Regions from separate parts of the Variovorax sp. 38R genome, predicted to be linked through region 1. Evidence: riboswitches for the same ligand, from Rfam matches in the RefSeq annotation. Region 1 holds a riboswitch; each other region holds the start of a gene.
The links. Region 1 has a riboswitch for glycine ahead of IG196_RS02170 (D-amino acid dehydrogenase). Riboswitches for the same ligand answer to the same signal wherever they lie in the genome.

Region 1 (7,716 bases):
GCTTTCTTGAATCTCTGCTGCTGCAAGAAAGAGTGATCCGCGCGCCTCGAAGCACGCGGTCGATCTCTTTCGCCCCGCCACGCGATGTGACCGGGGCCCGGAAACCGACACGGTTTCCCCGAATGGAATTGCAGCCATGGGCAGCCCCACACACAGTCATTTTTCGAGACTCCAGCGCGCCTTTTCGCGCGCGAACATCGCCGTCGATTACCGCGACGGCATCTATCACCTGCGCAACGAGGCCGCGCAGGCGACCGTCCTTCTGCCGCACAGCCTGCCGCTGGAAGAAAAAGCCGTGAACCAGCTGCTGGCCTTCGCCAGCGTGCGCTCGCCCGACGGCGAACACGGCGTGTGCAAGGCCTGCGCGACGCCGGACTTTCATCCGGGCTCGGTCGCACCGGTGGGCAGCGTCGTCGCGACCGATGGCGACTTCGTGATTCCCGCAGCGGTCGGCACCGACATCAACTGCGGCATGCGCCTGCTGACCACCGGCCTCACGCTGGACCAGGTGGCGCCGCACAAGACGCAGCTGCTTGCGCGGCTCACGCGCAGCCTGCTCGACAACGGGCGCGACGTGCCGGTGCACACGGCGGCGTTTCGCGCGCTGTTCGACGAAGGGCCGGCGGCGTTCCTGGACGCGGTGCGCGGCGATGGGCTCTGGGCCTCTTGCGACCGCGATCGGCTGCAGGCCGAGATCGGCGCGTGCATCGGCCTCGCGAGCTTCGGCGGGCAGTCGCGGCACGCACCGCCGGCCTACACCGGCGCGCGCCACGAGGTGTTCCGTGACCCGTGCCTCGGCACGCCGGGCAGCGGCAATCACTTCGTCGAGCTGCAGGTGGTCGACCAGGTGATGGACCGGCACGCGGCGTACCGCGCGGGGCTCAAGGCCGGCGAGGTCGTCGTGATGATCCACAGCGGTTCGCGCGACATCGGGTTCCATGTCGGAGGCCGCTGGATGGACCGCGCGCGGGCCGAGTGGCCGCAGGGCCTGCGCCATCCGAAGAGCGGGCTGTACGGTCTGGCCGGACCGCTGGCGCAGGAATACCTCGAGGCCATGGGTGTGGCCGCGCGTTATGCGTGGGCCAACCGCGTCGTGCTGGCCGAGCTGGTGCGCAAGGACTTCGCCGAGCTGCTGGGCGCGACGGCGTCGACGCTGGTGGTCGACGTGCCGCACAACGTGGTGCTGCGCGAGCACGGCATGAACATCCATCGCAAGGGCGCGACGCCGGCGCACGCGGGCGACCTCGCGCTGATTCCGGGGTCGATGGGCGATCACTCGTACCTCGCGACCGGGCTGGGCCATGAAGACTGGCTGTGGTCGTGCAGCCATGGCGCCGGTCGGCGCATGCGGCGGCAGGAAGTGCGCGCGATGCGGCCTGCACCTGATGATGCGGACGCCAGCTGGCAGTGCGTGACGCTGCGCGAGGAGCGCCGCATCGAAGAGGCGCCGCAGGCCTACAAGCCGATCGGCGCGGTGATCGACGCGCAGGAAAGCGCAGGGCTCATCCGCTGCGCCGTGCGACTCAAGCCCTGGGTCACGTTCAAGGCGTGACCCGAGGGTGCGTGTCGTGTCAGCCCAGTGCGGGCTGCACGGCGCGCGGCGCGGGCGCCGGCATGCCGGCGAACGCGAAGTCGACCTCGGGCGCGAGCCCGCTCACGATGCGCGCGATCGACTTGCCCGAGCCGCAGGCGTGCGTCCAGCCGAGCGTGCCGTGGCCCGTGTTGAGGAACAGGTTCGGCAGCTTGGTCTTGCCGATCAGCGGCACGTTGCTCGGCGTGGCCGGGCGCAGGCCGGTCCAGAACTGCGCGCGCTCGGTATCGCCGGCGCCGGGGAAGAGTTCTTCGACGCGTCGCACGATCGCTTCGCAGCGCACGCGGTTCAGGTCGCGGTCGTAGCCGTTGAGTTCGGCCGTGCCGGCGATGCGCAGGCGGTCGCCCGACTCGGACGTGTAGCGCGAGAACACCAGCTTGTATTCGTCGTCGGTCAGCGAGACCTGGTGGGCCTTCGATGCGTCCTTCACGGGCAGCGTCACGGAGTAGCCCTTGGCCGGGTAAATCGGCAGGCGGATGCCCAGCGGCGCGGCGTACAGCGGGCTCAGCGAACCCATCGCGAGCACGAAGGCGTCGCCGCGGATGCGCTGGAAGCGGCCTTCGTTGTCGGTCGCCTCGATGTGGTCGATGCTGCCGCCGGCTTCGCGCAGCGCGGTCACGGTGTGGCTCATGAGGAACCTCACGCCGGCCGCTTCGGCCAGCTTCACGAGCTCGCGCGCAAAACGGTTGGCGTCGCCCGACTCGTCTTCGGCGGTGTAGGTCGCGCCGGCGAGTTGCGGGCGGATGTGGGCGAGGGCGGGTTCGATCCGGATGGCCTCGTCGGCCGAGATGACCAGGCGCTCGCAGCCCAGGGCGCGCATCTGCTCGGAAGGCTTGAGGGCGCCGTCGAATTCTTTCTGCGTCGTATAGAAGTGCAGGATGCCCTGCGTGCGCTGGTCATAGCTCAGGCCGGTGTCTCGACGCAATTGCTGCAACATTTCCCGGCTGTATGTACCGAGACGCACGATCTGTTCGATGTTGTGGCGGGTGCGCGCGGGGGTGCATTCGCGCAAAAACTGCAGACCCCAGAGCCACTGGCGCATGTCGGCGCGGATGCGGAAGAGCAGCGGCGCATCTTCCTTGCCGAGCCATTGCAGCACCTTCAACGGCGCGCTCGGATTGGCCCACGGTTCGGCATGGCTGACCGAGATCTGGCCGCCGTTGGCGAAGCTGGTTTCGGCGGCCGGGGTGGCCTGCCGATCGATCACGGTCACCTCGTGACCGAGTTGCTGGAGGTAATAGGCCGAAGTCACGCCGAGCAGGCCGGCGCCAAGAACGATCACACGCATTGCAAGTACCTTTGAGTTTGCAGCGCTTGAACGGCGGGCGTGGAGTGCTATTGAACCAATAGCAAGCAACCGGACGACCGATGTCCAAGTTGCCGCTCCCCCTGTCCTCGGTACCTGAGAGATTCACCCTGCTGCACCCGCAGCGGGTTTGCTCCTTCGGTGCGCCACATGGCGTGGCGGCTCTCCAGACGGCTGTATCGATGAGTGCAGTACTGACCCCTTGCCGATGTTCCTTGTTTGCACTTGGAACTTCGTCGGGCCGACCTGAGCGTTTATGGGAGTTTGCGCCTTCGGTAGGGCCTCCGTGAGGCCCGCTCTCCTGCAATTGTTTGTGATTGTAGGCGGGCCCCGCAAGCCGGCCAAGCCCTGTACATCCGCAGGTCACGCCGATGGGATAATTGACTGTTAATTTTCCGTAAAGCAAACTTTTTTCTACAGGCGAGGGACTCCATGATCCTGGTTACCGGCGGCGCAGGCTTCATTGGCGCCAATTTCGTACTCGACTGGATCGCGCAGGGCGACGAGCCCGTCGTGAACCTCGACAAGCTGACCTACGCAGGCAACCTCGAGACCCTCGCATCGCTCAAGGGCAACGCGAACCACGTCTTCGTGCAAGGCGACATCGGCGACAGCGCGCTGCTCGACCGCCTGCTGGCCGAACACAAACCGCGCGCAGTCGTGAACTTTGCCGCGGAATCGCACGTGGATCGCTCGATCCACGGACCGGAAGACTTCGTGCAGACCAACGTGCTCGGCACCTTCCGCCTGCTCGAGTCGGTGCGCGGTTACTGGAACGCCCTGCCGGCCGACCAGAAGGCGGCCTTCCGCTTCCTGCATGTGTCGACCGACGAGGTCTACGGTTCGCTCTCCAAGACCGACCCGGCCTTCACCGAAGAGAACAAGTACGAGCCCAACAGCCCGTACTCGGCCAGCAAGGCCGCCAGCGACCACCTCGTGCGCGCCTGGCACCACACCTACGGCCTGCCGGTGGTCACCACCAACTGCTCGAACAACTACGGCCCGTTCCACTTCCCCGAGAAGCTGATCCCGCTGATGATCGTCAATGCACTGGCTGGCAAGAACCTGCCCGTGTACGGCGACGGCATGCAGGTGCGCGACTGGCTCTACGTGAAGGACCACTGCAGCGCCATCCGCCGCGTGCTCGAAGCCGGCCGGCTCGGCGAGACCTACAACGTCGGCGGCTGGAACGAGAAGCCCAACATCGAGATCGTCAACACCGTGTGTGCGCTGCTCGACGAGCTGAGCCCGCGCGCCGACGGCAAGCCGTACAAGGAACAGATCACCTACGTCACGGACCGCCCGGGCCACGACCGCCGCTACGCCATCGATGCGCGCAAGCTCGAGGCCGAGCTTGGCTGGAAGCCCGCCGAGACCTTCGGCACCGGCATCCGCAAGACCGTCGAGTGGTACCTCGCGAACGGCGAGTGGGTGCGCAACGTGCAAAGCGGCGCGTACCGCGAGTGGGTCGAGAAGCAGTACGACGCCACGACGGCGAAGGCCGCCGCATGAAGCTGCTGCTGCTTGGCAAGGGCGGACAGGTCGGCTGGGAGCTGCAGCGCAGCCTTGCGCCGCTCGGCGAACTGGTCGCGCTGGATTTCGACAGCACCGACTTCCACGCCGACTTCAGCCGTCCCGAGCAGCTGGCCGAGACGGTGCTGGCCGTGCGCCCTGACGTCATCGTCAATGCCGCCGCACACACCGCCGTCGACAAGGCCGAGAGCGAGCCCGACTTTGCGCGCAAGCTCAACGCCACCTCGCCCGGCGTGGTGGCCGAGGCCGCGCAGCAGATCGGCGCGCTCATGGTGCATTACTCCACCGACTACGTCTTCGACGGCAGCGGCACTCGCCCCTGGAAAGAAGACGACGCGACCGGCCCGCTCAGCGTGTACGGCCAGACCAAGCTCGAAGGCGAGCAGCTGGTCGCCAAGCACTGCGCGAAGCACCTGATCTTCCGAACCAGCTGGGTGTATGCGGCACGCGGCGGCAACTTCGCCAAGACCATGCTGCGCCTGGCCAAGGAGCGCGACAAGCTGACCGTCATCGACGACCAGTTCGGTGCCCCCACCGGCGCCGAGCTGCTGGCCGACATCACCGCGCACGCCATTCGCGCCACGCTGCAAGACCCGACCAAGGCCGGGCTGTACCACGCCATCGCCGGTGGCGAGACCAGTTGGCACGGCTACGCGCGCTTCGTGCTCGAGATGGCGCAGCAAGCCGGCGTCGAACTCAAGGCCGGCCCGCAGGCCGTGGAAGCCGTGCCCACCAGCGCCTTCCCGACGCCCGCGACGCGGCCGCACAACTCGCGGCTCGACACCACCAAGCTGCAGACCACCTTCGGCCTGCGCCTGCCGCCCTGGCAGGAAGGCGTCGCGCGCATGCTGCGCGAGACGCTCTGACGACCGACTGATTTTTCCGGCCCCAACAGAAGAAGACCCCCATGACGCAACGCAAAGGCATCATCCTCGCCGGCGGCTCCGGCACCCGCCTGCACCCCGCCACGCTCGCCATGAGCAAGCAGCTCCTGCCGGTGTACGACAAGCCGATGATCTATTACCCGCTGAGCACGCTGATGCTCGGCGGCATGCGTGACATCCTGATCATCAGCACGCCGCAGGACACACCGCGCTTTCAGCAGTTGCTGGGCGATGGCAGCCAGTGGGGCATGAACCTGCAGTACGCGGTGCAGCCGAGTCCCGATGGCCTGGCGCAAGCCTTCATCATCGGCGAGAAGTTCGTGGGCAATTCGCCGAGTGCGCTGGTGTTGGGGGACAACATCTTCTATGGGCATGACTTTGCTCACCTGCTGTCGGACGCTGATGCGAAGCAGGGCGGCGCGACCGTGTTCGCGTACCACGTGCATGACCCCGAGCGCTACGGCGTGGTGGCCTTCGATGCCAACGGCAAGGCCAGCAGCATCGAAGAGAAGCCCGTCAAGCCCAAGAGCAGCTACGCCGTGACCGGTCTGTATTTCTACGACAACCAGGTCGTCGACATCGCCAAGGCCGTGAAGCCCAGCGAGCGCGGCGAGCTGGAAATCACCGCGGTCAACCAAGCCTATCTGGACCTCAACCAGCTGAATGTCCAGATCATGCAGCGCGGCTATGCATGGCTGGATACCGGCACGCACGAAAGCCTGCTCGAAGCGGGGCAGTTCATTGCGACGCTGGAGCATCGGCAGGGGCTGAAGATCGCGTGTCCTGAAGAGATTGCGTGGCGCAATGGGTTCATTGACCGCGAGCAGTTGGCGAGGCTGGCTGCGCCGCTGCAGAAGAACGGATACGGCAAATATCTGAGCCATCTGCTGGCTGAGGAGGTGCGCTCGTGAAGGCCACACCGACCGCAATTCCTGAGGTGCTGATCATCGAGCCGAAGGTCTTCGGCGATGCACGCGGCTTCTTCTTCGAGAGCTTCAATCAGGCCGCATTTGACGCCGCCGTGGGAAAACATGTTTCCTTCGTGCAAGACAACCATTCACGCTCTGCAAAAGGCGTGCTGCGCGGGCTTCATTATCAAATTCAGCAACCGCAAGGAAAGTTGGTGCGGGTAACGCGCGGCACGGTCTATGACGTGGCTGTGGATATCCGCAAATCGTCCCCGACGTTTGGTCAGTGGGTCGGTGTAGAGCTCAATGAGCAAAATCAAAAGCAATTCTGGGTGCCTGCAGGCTTTGCGCACGGGTTTCTTGTTTTGAGTGAGTCGGCCGATTTTCTGTACAAGACAACTGAATACTATGCGCCTTCACACGAAAAATGCATTGTGTGGAATGACTCCGATTTGAATATCCAATGGCCTGTCGCCGGGTTGGATCCATTGTTGTCTCAAAAGGATCAGCAAGGGTCCAGCTTCTCGGAGGCCGCTCTATTCGAGTGAGCCTCGACCTGTCGGCCCAGCAGCCGATGCGGAAAATTGGGTTTGGCTAGGTGAGTGAATCGATGACTGATTCACCAGGATTGATTTGAAGGGTTGAGATAAATGAAGAAAATCGTGCCCAATCCTGATTGGCCATTGGAAAAAATTGCAGCATCAGCATTGTTCGATGCCGATTTTTATTTGGAGAAATATCCGGATGTTGCGGCCGCAGGATTAGATCCCCTTGAGCATTACTCTTCCCACGGCTGGCGTGAAGGTCGAAACCCTAGTCCGTCGTTCGACACCAAGTTTTATCTTCACGCGTATCCCGATGTCGCGGCCGGGGATCTAAATCCGCTGAATCACTACGCAGTTTATGGCGCAAAGGAAGGGCGCGCCGCCGTTCCCCCGCGACGTGCCGCCGAAAGCGGAAAAGATATTGTTCTGACTGCCCGTCCTGCGCGACTACGGGCAATCGGCTGGACCCCGGTTTTTGACATTGATTCACCGCTCGACGGGGAGTTTGTCCAGCAACTCATTTCTTCGGCATTCCAGAAGAGCGCGGGCGCTGCGATCATTTCCATGAGTCATGATCAATATTTAAAAAGCGTTGGCGGAGTCCAGACGGCAATCGCCATTGAACAAGGAGTGCTGACCGAGGCTGGCTGGATCTATGTGCATCTTTGCCCCGCATTCCCGTTGCCATTTCTTGCTGACGCGACCGCCGAGAACGCTACTTTTCTAGTGCTGACATTGAACGGCAAGCGCGAGGGAGTTGTCAGACTGAGCGATTTATTGACTTCGTTGCCTCTGGCTGCAGATGAGTGCCAAAAATCCTTGAATTTGGTGATTCATCATTTGATGGGTTTTTCCGTGGAAACGGTGGCTAAACTGTCCCGAATCTGCACTGCAGGGACTCCCATGTTATGGGTGCATGATTTTTTCAGCCTTTGCACAAATCCATTTC
Region 2 (7,716 bases), 800 kb from region 1:
GGTGATCAGCTGCGCCTCGTGCGGACGGTAGGCGTCGAGCCAGAACACGACCGGCATGCCGGAGTTGCGTGCGCGGTTGACGGCCAGCTTCACCCAGTCGCGAATGGCGGCGTCCTTGACCTGGCACATGCGCCAGATGTCGCCCTTTTCGACGTCTTCGCTCATCAGCACTTCGCCGGTGTCCAGGTCGGTGATGTTGGCGATGCCGTCTTCGGCGATCTCGAAGGTCTTGTCGTGCGAGCCGTACTCTTCGGCCTTCTGGGCCATGAGGCCGACGTTGGGCACGGTGCCCATGGTCTTGGGGTCGAAGGCGCCGTGCCACTTGCAGAAGTTGATGATCTCCTGGTAGATGCGGGCGAAGGTCGATTCGGGCATCACGGCCTTGACGTCCTTCAGGCGGCCGTCGGCGCCCCACATCTTGCCGCCGTTGCGGATCATGGCGGGCATGGATGCATCGACGATCACGTCGTTGGGCGAGTGGAAGTTGGTGATGCCCTTGGCCGAGTCGACCATAGCCAGCTCGGGGCGGCCTTCGTGGCAGGCGTGCAGGTCGCGCTTGATCTCGTCTTGCGTGCTCTGGGGCAGCGTGGCGATCTTGTTGTACAGGTCGACCATGCCGTTGTTGACGTTGATGCCCAGCTCGTCGAACAGCTTGCCGTGTTTCTCGAAGGCTTCCTTGTAGAAGATCTTCACGCAGTGGCCGAACACGATGGGGTGCGAGACCTTCATCATGGTCGCCTTCACGTGCAGCGAGAACATGACGCCGGTCTTGTGCGCGTCTTCGATTTCCTTTTCATAGAAGGCCAGCAGGGCCTTCTTGCTCATGAACATGGAGTCGATGATCTCGCGGTCGAGCAGGGCGACCTTGGGCTTGAGCACGATGGTCTTGCCACTCTTGGTGATCAGCTCCATCTTGACGTTGCGCGCGCGGTCCAGGGTCATGGACTTTTCGCCGTGATAGAAGTCGCCGCCGTGCATGTGCGAGACGTGCGAGCGCGAGGCCTGGCTCCACTCGGCCATGCTGTGCGGGTTCTTGCGGGCGTATTCCTTCACGGCGCGGGGCGCGCGGCGGTCGGAGTTGCCTTCACGCAGCACGGGGTTCACGGCGCTGCCGGTGCACTTGTTGTAGCGCGTGCGGATGTCCTTGTCCTCGTCCGAGGTCGGGTTCTCCGGGTAGTCGGGAATCTTGTAGCCCTTGCCCTGCAGTTCCTTGATGGCCGACTTGAGCTGCGACACCGAGGCGCTGATGTTGGGCAGCTTGATGATGTTGGCGTCAGGCCGCAGCGTGAGCTTGCCCAGTTCGGCCAGGTTGTCGGGCACCTTCTGGTCGTCGCTCAGGAACTCGGGGAATTCGCCCAGGACGCGGGCGGCCACCGAGATGTCGCTCGTCGTCACGTTGATGCCGGCCGGCGCGGTGAAGGCGCGCACGATGGGCAGGAAGGCGTAGGTCGCCAGCAGCGGCGCCTCGTCGGTGAGGGTGTAGACGATGGTGGGTTGCTTCGTGCTCATGCGCTTGCTTCCGTAGGTTCTGGGTTGTCGAGAGGGCTGAAATTTCATTGGGCGAAATGGACTTTCGCCGGAGCCCCCCATTGTCGCCCGGTCGAGCCCGGGCGCGGTCGGAGAAACCCCGATGACCCCGCTGCCGCGGCCCATGCCACTCCGTGGCACGCAAACTGCTTTGAAGAAAGCATCCAGGAGAAATGCCTGGCTCGATGCGTCGAGCTGGTGCATTACCGAAGGCGATAGCCCATAACGCTCAGGTCCCAAGACTGGATTTTTCTAACGCTGGAGAGCGCTGACCGGCCCCCTTGCAGGGACCGAGGGCAGCCGCCGAAGGGGCAAGCCCTGCGCGATGTGCGTGCAGGGTGAATCTCTCAGGCAAAAGGACAGCAGGGGCACGCCGCGCGATGAGCGCGGTGTGTCCGTGTTCGCTCCGGAGCCTTTTCCATGACCTGTTTCCCGCACCGCCGCACGACGCCCGCGCCCCCGGCGTTGCCCGCGCGCGCGCCCCTCTTTTTTCAACCGGAGAACTGACCCATGCTGAAGACACGACAACTGAAAGCCCTGTTCGCAGGTGCCTTGCTGGCCGCGGCAGCGGCCTCCTCCTTCGCGCAGGACACCGGCAAGGTGCTGCGCCTCGTGCCGCAGTCCGACCTGAAGATCCTCGACCCGATCTGGACCACCGCCTTCGTCACGCGCAACCACGGCTACATGGTGTACGACACGCTCTTCGGCGTGGACGCCCAGGGCAAGGTGCTGCCGCAGATGGTCGACAAGTACACGACCAGCGCCGACGGCAAGACCTGGACCTTCACGCTGCGCAAGGGCCTGGCCTTCCATGACGGCAAACCCGTCACCCCGGAAGACGTGCTCGCATCGCTCAAGCGATGGGGCCAGCGCGACGGCCTGGGCCAGAAGATGTTCACCGCCCTGGACAAGACCGAGGCGGTCGATGCCAACAGCTTCAGGTTCGTCTTCAAGGAGCCCTTCGGCATGGTGCTCGACGCGCTGAGCAAGCCGTCGTCGAACCCGCCCTTCATCATGCCGGCGCGCGTGGCGGCCACACCGGCCGACAAGCAAATCGACGACGCCACCGGCTCCGGCCCCTACATCTTCAAGAAGGACGAATACCGCCCCGGCGAAAAGATCGTCTACCTGAAGAACACCAAATACGTGCCGCGCACCGAGGCGCCGTCGGGCACGGCCGGTGGCAAGAACGTGTACGTCGACCGCATGGAGTGGATCGTCCTGAAGGACGCGCAGACGCAGGCCAATGCGCTGGCCAACGGCGAGGTCGACATGATCGAGTGGGTGCCCTCCGAGCAGTACACCGCGCTCAAGAACAACCCCGCCATCACGCTCGACAGCCCCGTGTCGAAGGGCTCGTTCGCGCTGCACCTGAACCACCTGATCCCGCCCTTCGACAACCCGAAGATCGCGCAGGCGGCCTTCATGGCCATCAACCAGGAGGCGCTGATGCGCGCCCAGCTGGTGCACAAGGAGCTGTACAACGGCTGCGCATCGATCTACCCCTGCGGCTCGGCCTTCGCCTCCGACAAGACGGGCTACTTCACCGGCAAGCCGCAGTTCGAAAAAGCCAAGGCGCTGCTCAAGGAGGCAGGGTATGACGGCAAGCCCGTGGTGCTGATGTACCCGGCCGACTTCGCGGTGCTCAACAAGTTTCCGCCGGTGATGGCGCAGCTGCTCAAGCAGGCCGGCTTCAACGTCGACATGCAGTCGATGGACTGGCCCACGCTGGTCACGCGCCGCGCGAAGAAAGATCCGGTCGACAAGGGCGGCTGGAACCTCTTCATCACCGGCTGGGGCATTGCCGACAACATGAACCCGATGTTCTTCGCGCCGCTCACGGGCAATGGCGAGAAGGGCTGGTTCGGCTGGGCCACCGACGACAAGCTGGAGCAGCTCAAGTCCGACTTCCTTGCCAGCAGCGACGAACCCCAACGCAAGGAGCTGGCCACCGCCATCCAGCAGCGCGTGTACGACACCGGCATCTACGCACCCATCGGCGAGTACAAGCCGCTCACGGCCTACCGCAAGGGCGTGGTGAGCGGCGTGGTGCGCTCGCCGGTCGCCGTGTTCTGGAACCTGAAGAAGAACTGACGCGGCCGGACCCGGGAGTCACCATGCTGCTTTTTCTTGCACGCCGCATTCTCTCGACCGTGCCGGTGCTCGTCATCGTCGCGCTCATCGTGTTCCTGATGCTGCGGCTCGCGCCCGGCGACCCCGCGGCCGCCATCGTGGGCGACAGCGGCACCAGCGAGAACATCGCCAAGGTGCGCGAGCAGCTGGGGCTCAACGAGTCGCTGCCCGTGCAGTTCTTCCACTGGAGCGCGCAGCTGCTGCAGGGCAACCTCGGCGAGTCGTACTTCATGAAGAAGACGGTGGTCGAACTGATCGGCCAGCGCATCGAGGCCACGGTGTCGCTCGCGGCCGTGACGCTGGTGGCCACCATCCTCATCGCGGTGCCGCTCGGCGTGCTCGCGGCGTGGCGCCACGGCGGCTGGCTCGACCGCATGCTGATGGGCTTCTCGGTCATGGGCTTTTCGATCCCCGCGTTCGTGATCGGCTACGTGCTCATCTGGATCTTCGCGCTGCACCTGCAGTGGCTGCCGGTGCAGGGCTACCAGCGACTGAGCCAGGGGCCTTTGCTGTGGCTCAAGCACCTGATCCTGCCGTCGATCACGCTGTCGATCATCTACGTGGCGCTGATCGCGCGCGTCACGCGTGCGGCCGTGGCCGAGGCGATGACCGAGGACTACATCCGCACCGCGCGCGCCAAGGGCATCTCCGAGACGCGGCTGCTGATGCGCCACGCGCTCGCCAACGCGGCCATTCCCATCGTCACGGTCATCGGCATCGGCATTGCGCTGCTGATCGGCGGCGTGGTGGTCACCGAAACGGTGTTCGCCATTCCGGGGCTCGGGCAGCTCACGGTCGACGCGGTGCTGTCGCGCGACTTCCCGTTGATCCAGGGCATCACGCTGTTCTTCTCCGTCATCTACGTGCTCATCAATCTGCTGATCGACCTGAGCTACCTGGTGTTCGACCCCCGCATCCGGTACTGAACGAAGTGAACGGAAACACCATGACCGATTCGACCCTTTCCATGTCGGCCGCCGCAGCAGCCGGAGCCGCAGCAGTTGTGCCGGACATCGCCATCGAACCGCTGGCACCGCCGCAACGCCGCTCGCTGCTCACGCGCATCCTGGCCGACTGGTCGGTGCGCGCGGGCGGCAGCGTGCTGCTGCTGCTCGTGCTGATGTCGCTGGCCGCGCCGTGGCTCGGCACCATCGACCCCACGGCCATCGACCCCGGCAGCGGCAACCTCATGCCCGGCACGCGCGGCGAGTTCAACAGCCTGGCCGGCGACACCTTCGAGCATCTGTTCGTGATGGGCACCGACAGCCTGGGGCGCGACATCTGGAGCCGCACGCTGTACGGCGCGCGCGTGTCGCTCACGGTGGGCGTGGCCGTGGCCGCGCTCGCCATGGTGCTCGGCATGCTCGTGGGCCTGCTGGGCGGCTACTTTCGCCGCATCGACAGCGTGATCATGCGGCTGATGGACGGCGTCATGGCCATCCCCGGCATCCTGTTCGCGATCAGCCTCGTGGCGTTGTTCGGCGGCAGCCTGCTCACCGTGGTGGTCGCCATCGCGGTGCCCGAGATTCCGCGCGTGGCGCGGCTGGTGCGCTCGGTGGTGCTCACGGTGCGCGAAGAGCCGTACGTCGAGGCGGCCATCGCGCTCGACACGCCGACCTGGAAGATTCTTGCGCGGCACATCCTGCCGAATGCGATTGCACCGCTGATCATCCAGGCGACCTATGTGTGCGCCTCGGCGATCCTGGTGGAGGCCATCCTGTCGTTCCTCGGCGTGGGCCTGCCGGCGGACATGGCGACCTGGGGAAACATCATGGCCGAGGGCCGCGCGCAGTTCAACCAGTATCCGCACAACGTGCTGTTCCCGGGCATCTTCCTGGCGCTCACCGTGCTGGCCGTGAACATCCTGGGCGACGGGCTGCGCGACACGCTCGACCCCAAGTTCAACAAGCGCGGAGGCTGAGCCATGACGCAACAAACCCCCGTACTTTCGGTTCGCGACCTTGCCATCGCATTGCCGCGCGGCGGCGACCGGCCGCATGCGGTCGACAAGGTGTCCTTCGACGTGCCGCCCGGCAAGATCGTCTGCCTGCTCGGCGAATCGGGCTCGGGCAAGTCGGTCATCGCCAATGCGGTGATGGGCCTGCTGCCCGCGGGGCTCGCGCCGGTGCGCGGCACCATCGAATTGCAGGGCGAGAACCTGCTCACCGCGCCGACGTCGCGCCTGCGCCAGTTGCGCGGCCCGTCGATGGCGATGGTGTTCCAGGAGCCGATGACCGCGCTCAACCCCGTCATGACCTGCGGCGCGCAGATCGATGAAATGCTGGCGCAGCACGTGCACATGGGCGCGGCCGAGCGGCGGCAGAAGATACTTGCGATCATGGCGCGCGTGCGGCTGCCGGAGCCCGAGCGCATCTACGCCTCGTACCCGCACCAGCTCTCGGGCGGACAGCGCCAGCGCATCGTGATCGCGATGGCACTCATCCTCAAGCCCGCGCTCCTGATCTGCGACGAGCCGACCACCGCGCTCGACGTGACGACGCAGGCCGAGATCCTCAAGCTCATCCTCGAACTGCAGACCGAGAGCGGCACGGCCGTTCTCTTCATCACGCACGACTTCGGCGTGGTGGCCGAGATTGCCGACGAGGTGGTGGTGCTGCAGCTCGGCGCCATGATCGAGAAGGGCGACAAGATGGCGGTGCTCACGGCGCCGCGCGAGCCCTACACGAAGATGCTGCTGGATGCGGTGCCCGAGCTTTCCGCGCACAAGCGCCCGCCGGTCGTGGACGCTTATCCGCTGCTCAACGCGGTGAACATCTGCAAGACCTACGTCACGGGCAGCTGGCCCGGCAAGCGCCGCACGGTGAAGGCCGCGCGCGACGTGTCGCTCGCGGTGCGGCCCGGCGAAACCGTGGGCATCGTGGGCGAATCGGGCTCGGGCAAGTCGACGGTGGCGCGCTGCATCGCGCGGCTGATCGACCCGACCTCGGGCGACATCTTTGCCGATGGCCGGTCGGTCGCGCATGCCAAGGGGCGCGCGCTGTCGCCGTTCCGGCGCACGGTGCAGGTGATCTTCCAGGACCCGTACCGCTCGCTCAACCCGCGCCAGACCGTGGGCGACTCCATCGTCGAAGGGCCGGTGAACTTCGGCACGCCGCACGGCCAGGCCTGGGCGCGGGCGGAAGAGCTGATGCGTCTGGTGCGCCTGTCGCCCGACGCGTTGCGCCGCTACCCGAGCGAGTTCTCGGGCGGCCAGCGCCAGCGCATCTCGATTGCACGCGCGCTGGCCTGCGACCCCAAGGTGTTGATCGCCGACGAGGCGGTGTCGGCGCTCGACGTGTCGGTGCAGGCGCAGATCCTGCGGCTGCTCGACGAGATCCAGCAGCGGCTGAAGATCGGCATTCTCTTCATCACCCACGACCTGCGCGTGGCCAGTCAGATCTGCGACAGCGTGATCGTCATGAGCCAAGGTGAAATCGTGGAACGCGGCTCAGTGCGCGACGTGTTCTTCGCGCCGCAACACGACTACACGCGCAAACTGCTGGCAGCCGCGCCGGGTCGCGACTTTGCCTTTGCACGCAGCTGAAATTCCTTCGTTCCCACGTCAATGAAAAAAAGGATGCCATGAAAGTCTTCATCGCCGGTTTCCAGCACGAGACCAACACCTTCGCACCCAGCAAGGCCGACTGGGCCGCGTTCAATGCGGGCTCCAGCTTTCCGCCGTACCGGCGCGGCGCAGCGATCGTCGAGGCCTACGCGGGCCGCAACATTCCCGTCGGCGGCTTCATCGATGCGGCGCGCGAGAAGGGCTGGTCGCTGGTGCCTTCGGCCTGGGCCGGCGCCACGCCTTCGGCGCACGTGACCGAGGACGCTTTCGAGCGTATCTCGGGCGCCATTACCGAAGACCTGGCGGCCGCGCTGGCCGATGGCGGCATCGATGCGGTCTACCTCGACCTGCACGGCGCGGCCGTGACCGAACACCTGGAAGACCCCGAGGGCGAGCTGATCGCGCGCATCCGCACGCTCGTGGGCCCTGACGTGCCCATCGTCGCGAGCCTGGACCTGCACGGCAACATCACCGCCCAGATGCTGGCCGAG
Region 3 (7,716 bases), 2.0 Mb from region 1:
TCGGCACCACGCGCCGAAGGTCATGCCGGTCTCGCGTTCGAACAGCCGCGCCAGCGTGCGCGCGTTCATGTGCAGCTGCGCGGCCCAGCCGTCGAGCGTGGCGGGCTGCGCGGGGTCGCGGATCAGCGCCTCGCACAGCGCGGCCAGGCGCGCGTGGCGCGGCATCGGCACATGCAACGACAGCGCGGGCGCGGCCTCGATCTCGTCGAGGATCAGCTCCATGACGCGCTCGTCGCGCCCACCCGGCGCGTAGTCCAGTGGCAGCGACACGGCCGCCACGATCAGTTCGCGCAGCAGCGCCCCCACATGGATCACGCGGCAGTCGGTGCCCGGGTCGGCGCGCGTGCCAGGCTCGACGAAGACGGTGCGCATCTGCACCTCGCCCGCCATGCGGATCTGGTGCGTCATGCCCGGCGGCACCCAGACGCCGCGCCCCGGCGGCACCACCCAGCTGCCGGCCGCGGCGCTGACCATCATCACGCCCGAAATCGCATGGATGAGCTGGCCGCGGCGGTGCGCATGCGGCGGAATGAAGGCATCGCCCGCCGGATCGGTGGCGAGCACGGCCACGGCGCGCGGGGTCGATTCGCCTTCTTCGGGGCGCAAGTTCAGTTTGTCCATTTCACGACGATGTTTGCACATTCGTAGCGAGAACATCTTTCCGTGTCTTCCTACGATGGCTTTTCCTCCCTTTTTCTCAAACCGGACATCGAAGAAAGAAGCCATCGCATGAACACGCGCCGACTCGGGCTGCTCACCGGCACCCATGCCGTCAACGACCTCTACCAGGGCCTCGTGCCCGCGCTGCTGCCCTTCATGGTGCTGGAGCGCGGCTACAGCTACACGGCCGTGAGCGGCCTGATGCTGGCGGCCACCGGGCTGTCGAGCGTGGTGCAGCCGCTGTTCGGCCTGTACGCCGACCGCCACCCGCGCGCCTGGCTCGTGCCCGTGGGCTTCCTGGTGGCGGCGCTGGGCGTGGTGCTGGCGGGCCTGAGCCAGAGCTACCTGCTGACCTGGATCGCGGTCGCGCTGTGCGGGCTGGGCATCGCGGCCTACCACCCGCCCGCCACCGTGGCCGCGCGCGCGGCCGGCGGCGCTTCGCAGAAAGCGATGAGCGTGTTCTCGGTGGGCGGCACCATCGGCGCCTCGTTCGCGCCCGTGCTGGCGGCCACGGTGGTGGGCGGCGGCAGCCTGTCGCGCAGCTACCTGCTGGGCATTCCTGCGGTGGCGATGGGCGTGGTGTGGGTCGCGGTGAACGCGCGGCGCGGTGCCGTCGCCAGCCACGCGGCCGCCGCGGCGGCGCGCGCCGCACAGGCCCGCGCCCAGGTGCTGAAACCGCACAACGACTGGCGCGCCTTCAGCCTGCTGGTCGCGACCATCGTGGGCTGGTCGATCCCTTACGTCACGGTGCTGTCGATGCTGTCGCTGCGCATCACGCGCGACCTGCACGGCACCACCTTCCAGGGCGCCGCGGCGCTCACCGCCTTCACCGCCGCAGGGGCCGTCGGCACGCTGGCCGGCGGCTGGCTCGGCGACCGCATCGGGCGCATGGGCACGATCCGCTGCGGCTATTTGCTCGCGTTGCCGGCGATGGCGGGTCTCGTGCTCGCCTCGACGCCCGCCGCGGCGCTGGCCTGCACCGCGTGGCTCGGCATGAGCATGTTCCTGCCCTTCGCCGCGCAGGTGACGCTCGCGCAGGACTACCTGCCGCGCAACCCGGCCACGGCCAGCGGCATCACGCTCGGCCTCGCGCTCTCGGTCGGCGGGCTGGTGTCGCCGCTGTTCGGCCTGCTGTCGGACGCGCGCGGGCTCGGCGTGACGCTCACGGTGGTGCTGTGCGTGCTGTGCGTCGCGACCGTGCTGGCCTTGCGGCTTCGCAACCGCACGGTGCAGGTGATGGCGGGCGAGGCTGCTGCGGCCTGAGTTCTGCCCCGCGCCCCGAGCCGCAGACCCACCGGAATCCGGAGGCGATTCGACGCCGCACGCGCCCTCTTTCACTGCCAGAATCAATGCAAGCTTCGACGTCGAGCCTGACAGACCCGAAGAAGGAACAAGGACGCCATGCATCGAATCGCCGCCCAAGGTTGCAGCCTCGCCGCCGCCGGCCTGCTGGCCACGGCCGGTTTCGCGGCCACGCCGGCCGCTGCGCCTGTGCCGTCGTCTGCGGCAGCACCCGTCATTTCGGCCAACCCCGTCGCCACCCTCGCCGAAGTGGAAACCGCCGTGCGCGCCTGGGCTGCGGCCTGGTCCGCCCGCGACGTGGAGCGCTACCTTGCCGCCTACGCGCCCGACTTCACCCCCGCGCGCAGCCAGACACGCGAACGCTGGGAGGCCGACCGGCGCACCCGCATCACGGGCAAGTCGCGCATCAGCGTGGGCATCGAGGGGCTGGTGATCAGCATCCAGGGCACGTCGGCCAGTGCGGAGTTCCGGCAGGTCTACCGTGCCGATGCGCTGACCGAAACCGACCGCAAGACGCTCGAGTTGCAGCGCGTGGGCACGCGCTGGCTGATCCGCAAGGAAAGCAGCGCGGGCAACTGACGCGCGTCAGCATGCCCTCTGTAGGCAAATGGTTCACGAAGGTGTCACCACTTGCAACGATGCTGCAGCCTTCGACCTCCGAAAGCTGTGGCCGCCATGTTTCCCACCAAGACCGAGAAGGCACGCGACGAACTCCAGGCCGGGCAGCGCACGCTCAGCCAACGTGAGCGCGCCCTGCTGCTCATGGCCGACGGCCGGCGCTCGCTGACCGACTTCAGTCCGCTGTTCCCCAGCCGCGTCGAGGCCGAGCAGGCGATCCAGGGGCTGATGCAGCGGGGCTACCTGCAGGATGCGCGACCGGTCGTCGCTCAACCTGCGCCGGCCCCCACGCCCGTCCCGGCGGCCGAGCCGATCCAGGTCGCCACGTCGGCCGACAGCTTCGACGGCAAGCGCTCGCTGGCCACCACGCGCATGTTCCTGTTCGACATCTGCGAGCGCATGTTCGTGCGCCGCGACCCGCGCTTCGCCAACCAGATGCGCGACGCCCTGCGTGAGGCGCGCGACCGCGAGGCCATGCTCACCATCGCCGCGCTCATGCTCTCCGAGATCGAGAAAGCCGCCGGCCCCGAGCGCGCCGACTCGCTGCGCGAGCGCATCGACAAGCTGCTGCCGCTGGCCGAAACCGTGCACTGAACCTGGCGGCCACGGGTCGCCATCCCTCAACCAGGGGACGCGGGCCCCCGGGGCTGCTTGCTAGAACCCAACTCCCAAAACAAGGAGGTTCAGCATGCCAAATCCGCAGAGCTATCACTTCACGCTTCCCAAGTCGAGACGACCGGGCGAAGTCTCCCTCAACGAGCCCTGGTACCCCGGCGTCCAGCCCTACTGGCCGACGTGCACCACGAAGCGGTCGGTCGATCCGATCATGGGCATCACCACGGTGGTCATCCATGCCACGGCCGGCGGATCGTCTTCCGGCGCCATCTCGGTCATGAAAAAACCGACGGATGCGGCTTCGTTCCACTGGCTGGTTCCCGATGAGGACGAACCCCAGCACGGTGAACTCGTCTGGGCCTGCGTGCCGGAGGCGCTCGCGGCATGGCACGTGCGCAATGCGGCCTCGCACCCCGATGTGAACGACGGCGCCAAGCGCGTCAACCACTGGTCGCTGGGCATCGAGGTCGTGAACAAGCAGAAACTCGACCCCTTCTCCGACTGGCAAGTCGAAATCACGGCGCGCATCGTTCGCCACTGCTGGGCCAAGTACCCCAACCTCGCCCACGTGGTCTCGCACGCCAAGCTGGACCCGGATCGCCGCACCGATCCGGGCACCTTGTTCGATTGGGAACGGTTCAAGCACCTGGTGCTGAATGGCGAGGCCGATGCCATTCCCGTGGCGGTCGCTTCCGCCAAGCCGCTCTCCCAACTGAGAGCGTCCCAGGCGCTGGGGTGCTGCCACACCTGAGGCCCCCACGAGCACTTCGACACCAGCCCCGGCCCCGCGATCCACTACACTCGCCGGGTCAGGAGAGAGCCCCGCGCGACGGGGCCGCCGAAGGCGCAGGGGTTCCCCGAACGCTCAGGCAAAAGGACTGACAAGACGCCGGCAACCACCGGCGTTTCCTTGCTGGAGAGAGGCCGTGGCATTGCATGCGGCCCACCGAAGGAGCAAACCCCGATCGTGGGGCGAATCTCTCAGGTAAAGCGGACAGCAGGGGTGGCCCATGGCGTTGCAGCCATGGATTTCGACTGCCCCTTTGGAGTGCCCCGTGGCTGCTTCTTCCGCTTCCTCCGACGCCCAACTTCTCAAGACACCGCTGTACGACCTCCACGTCGAGCTGGGCGCCCGCATGGTGCCCTTTGCGGGCTATTCGATGCCGGTCCAGTACCCCGCCGGCCTGATGGCCGAGCACAAGCACACGCGCGATGCGGCCGGCCTGTTCGACATCTCGCACATGGGCCAGCTGCGTCTCGTCGGCCCCGACGCCGCCGCCGCCTTCGAAACCCTGATGCCCGTCGACGTGGTCGACCTGCCCGCCGGCAAGCAGCGCTACGGCCTGCTGCTGAACGACGAAGGCGGCATCCTCGACGACCTGATGTTCTTCAATGAAGGCCACGGCTCGATCTTCGTGATCGTGAACGGCGCCTGCAAGGTGGCCGACATCGCCCACATCCAGGACAAGATCGGCGCGCGCTGCGAAGTGCAGCCCCTGCCCGACCACGCCCTGCTGGCGCTGCAGGGCCCGCAGGCCGCGGCCACGCTGGCACGGCTGTCGCCCGGCATCGAACGTTTCGTGTTCATGACCGGCGGCGCGGTGCAGATCGGCGGCATTGCCGCTTTCGTCACCCGCAGCGGCTACACCGGCGAAGACGGCTTCGAGATCTCGGTGGCCGGCAAGGACGCCGACGCCCTCGCCCGCCTGCTGCTCGCGCAGCCCGAAGTGAAACCCGTCGGCCTGGGCGCGCGCAACTCGCTGCGGCTCGAAGCCGGCCTGTGCCTGTACGGCAACGACATCGACACCACCACCACCCCGGTCGAAGCCTCGCTCAACTGGGCGATCCAGAAGGTGCGCCGCGCGGGCGGCGCGCGCGAAGGCGGCTTCCCGGGCGCAGCCAAGGTGCTGGCCCAGCTGGCGGCCGTCGCCTCGGGCGCGGCCGGCCACACCGACCACGAGACGCTCACGCGCAAGCGCGTCGGCCTGGTGGCGCTGGAACGCATTCCGGTGCGCGACGGCACGCTGCTGCAGTCGCTCGAAGGCCATGACATCGGCACCGTCACCAGCGGCCTACTCGGTCCCACGGCCGACCGCTGCGTGGCCATGGGCTACGTGGCCGCCGCCTTTGCCGAACCCGGCACGCGCGTGCAGGCCATCGTGCGCGGCAAGCCGGTGCCGATGGAGGTGTCGACGATGCCTTTCGTGCCGACGCGCTACTACCGCGGCTGACCACCACTGAACACCGCAGACCCGGCTAGGCTCTGCACCCCGATTCCATTTTTTCCACGAGGAGTTTTTTCATGAGCATCAAATACACCAAGGACCACGAATGGGTGGCGGCCGAAGGCGGCGCCGCCACCGTGGGCATCACCGTGCATGCGCAGGACGCGCTGGGCGACGTGGTGTTCGTCGACCTGCCCGAAGTCGGCAAGACCTTCGCACAGGGCGAAGTCGCCGGTGTGGTCGAGTCGGTCAAGGCCGCCGCCGATGTGTTCATGCCCGTGTCGGGCGAGATCACCGAAGTGAACGAAGCGCTGCGCGCCGACCCGTCGCTGGCCAACAGCGACCCGCTGGCCTCCGGCTGGTTCTTCAAGGTCAAGCTGAGCGAGCCCGCACAGCTCGACGCCCTGCTCGACGCAGCGTCCTACGACAAGTTCGCCGCCGAGTCCTGATCCGCTGAGTCTTCAGCCACCTTCGTTCCTTCTTCCCCCGAGCCCTCACCGCCATGCCGATTCCCGCCCTTCCCTCTTTGCAAGCCCTGGAGAACGCCGAAGAATTCCTCGCCCGCCACATCGGCATCGATGCAGCGGACGAGGCGCGCATGCTGCCGGTGATCGGCTCGGAAACGCGCGCGGAGCTCATCGACGGCATCGTGCCGGCGGCCATCCGCCGTGCCCGGCCGATGCGCCTGCCCGCGCCGGTGACCGAAGCCGACGCGCTGGCCGAGCTGAAGACGCTGGCGTCGAAGAACAAGGTGTTCAAGAGCTTCATCGGCCAGGGCTACTACGGCACGCACACACCGGGCGTGATCCTGCGCAACATCCTGGAGAACCCCGCCTGGTACACGGCCTACACGCCCTACCAGGCCGAGATCTCGCAGGGTCGCATGGAAGCCCTGCTCAACTTCCAGACGATGGTGTGCGACCTCACGGGCATGGCCATCGCCAACGCGTCGATGCTCGACGAGGCCACGGCCGCCGCCGAGGCCATGACGCTCGCCAAGCGCAGCGTGAAAAGCAAGAGCAACGTGTTCCTGGTGTCGGGTGACTGCCACCCGCAGACCATCGAGGTCATCAAGACCCGCGCCGCGCCGCTGGGCATCGAGGTGAAGGTGAGCACCGTGTCGGAAACGCTGCCGCACCTGATGGTGAGCGGTGAGTTCTTCGGCGTGCTCGCGCAGTACCCCGCCACCACCGGCCACGTGCACGACCTGCGCCCGCTCGCGGGCCACGCGCACCAGTGCGACGCCGCCTTCATCGTCGCGGCCGACCTGCTGGCGCTGACGCTCTTGGTCGCCCCCGGCGAGTTCGATGCCGACATCGTCTGCGGCACCACGCAGCGCTTCGGCATGCCGCTGTGCAACGGCGGCCCGCACGCCGCCTACCTGGCCTGCCGCGATTCGTTCAAGCGCTCGCTGCCCGGCCGCCTCGTCGGCGTGAGCGTCGACACGCACGGCCAGCCCGCCTACCGCCTCGCGCTGCAGACGCGCGAGCAGCACATCCGCCGCGAAAAAGCCACGTCGAACATCTGCACCGCGCAGGTGCTGCCGGCCGTGGTCGCCAGCATGTACGCCGTGTACCACGGCCCCGACGGCCTCACGCGCATCGCGCAGCGCGTGGCCGTGCTCACCGCCATCCTCGCCAAGGGCCTGTCGCAGATGGGCCGCGAGCCGGTGAACAGCACCGCCTTCGACTCGCTGACGATCCGCACCGGCGACGACACGGCCGCAATCATCGAGCGCGCCCAGGCCGGCGGCGTCAACCTGCGCCAGCGCCTGCAGCAGCACCTGGGCATCTCGCTGGACGAAACCACCACGCGCGCCGACATCGAAACCCTGTGGGCGCTGTTCGTGCCCGCCGGCACCGCGATGCCGCGCTTCGACGAGCTGGCCGAGAGCACCACGCCGCTGATTCCCGACGACCTGCGTCGCACCAGCGCCTTCCTCACGCACCCGGTGTTCAACACCCACAAGAGCGAAACCGCGATGCTGCGCTACATCCGCAGCCTCTCGGACAAGGACCTCGCGCTCGACCGCAGCATGATCCCGCTGGGCAGCTGCACCATGAAGCTCAACGCGACCAGCGAGATGATCCCCATCACCTGGCCCGAGTTCGCGAACATCCACCCCTTTGCACCCGCCGAGCAGCTGCAGGGCTACGCCCAGCTCGACGCACAGCTGCGCGCCTGGCTCTGCGAAGCCACCGGCTACGCGGGCATCAGCCTGCAGCCCAACGCCGGCTCGCAGGGCGAGTACGCGGGCCTGCTGGCCATCAAGTCCTTCCATGAAGCCAAGGGCCAG

Region 2: linked by a shared signal. The riboswitch ahead of IG196_RS05790 (ABC transporter substrate-binding protein) and the one ahead of IG196_RS02170 (D-amino acid dehydrogenase) in region 1 are both predicted to bind glycine.
Region 3: linked by a shared signal. The riboswitch ahead of gcvT (glycine cleavage system aminomethyltransferase GcvT) and the one ahead of IG196_RS02170 (D-amino acid dehydrogenase) in region 1 are both predicted to bind glycine.

Annotation. Positions count from the first base shown of each region.
Region 1 covers NZ_CP062121.1:497,533-505,248, forward strand. The annotation lists gene IG196_RS02165 (RtcB family protein) at 137-1,552, shown strand; gene IG196_RS02170 (D-amino acid dehydrogenase) at 1,572-2,879, opposite strand; glycine riboswitch at 2,971-3,077, opposite strand; glycine riboswitch at 3,122-3,211, opposite strand; gene rfbB (dTDP-glucose 4,6-dehydratase) at 3,330-4,409, shown strand; gene rfbD (dTDP-4-dehydrorhamnose reductase) at 4,406-5,296, shown strand; gene rfbA (glucose-1-phosphate thymidylyltransferase RfbA) at 5,338-6,225, shown strand; gene rfbC (dTDP-4-dehydrorhamnose 3,5-epimerase) at 6,222-6,770, shown strand; gene IG196_RS02195 (hypothetical protein) at 6,873-7,716, shown strand, end outside.
Region 2 covers NZ_CP062121.1:1,294,801-1,302,516, forward strand. The annotation lists gene IG196_RS05785 (NADP-dependent isocitrate dehydrogenase) at 1-1,509, opposite strand, end outside; glycine riboswitch at 1,776-1,900, shown strand; gene IG196_RS05790 (ABC transporter substrate-binding protein) at 2,038-3,621, shown strand; gene IG196_RS05795 (ABC transporter permease) at 3,645-4,586, shown strand; gene IG196_RS05800 (ABC transporter permease) at 4,607-5,581, shown strand; gene IG196_RS05805 (dipeptide ABC transporter ATP-binding protein) at 5,585-7,204, shown strand; gene IG196_RS05810 (M81 family metallopeptidase) at 7,243-7,716, shown strand, end outside.
Region 3 covers NZ_CP062121.1:2,528,838-2,536,553, reverse strand. The annotation lists gene IG196_RS11490 (AraC family transcriptional regulator) at 1-621, opposite strand, end outside; gene IG196_RS11485 (MFS transporter) at 730-1,923, shown strand; gene IG196_RS11480 (hypothetical protein) at 2,062-2,541, shown strand; gene IG196_RS11475 (hypothetical protein) at 2,638-3,174, shown strand; gene IG196_RS11470 (N-acetylmuramoyl-L-alanine amidase) at 3,473-3,946, shown strand; glycine riboswitch at 3,996-4,082, shown strand; glycine riboswitch at 4,099-4,203, shown strand; gene gcvT (glycine cleavage system aminomethyltransferase GcvT) at 4,251-5,426, shown strand; gene gcvH (glycine cleavage system protein GcvH) at 5,498-5,869, shown strand; gene gcvP (aminomethyl-transferring glycine dehydrogenase) at 5,923-7,716, shown strand, end outside.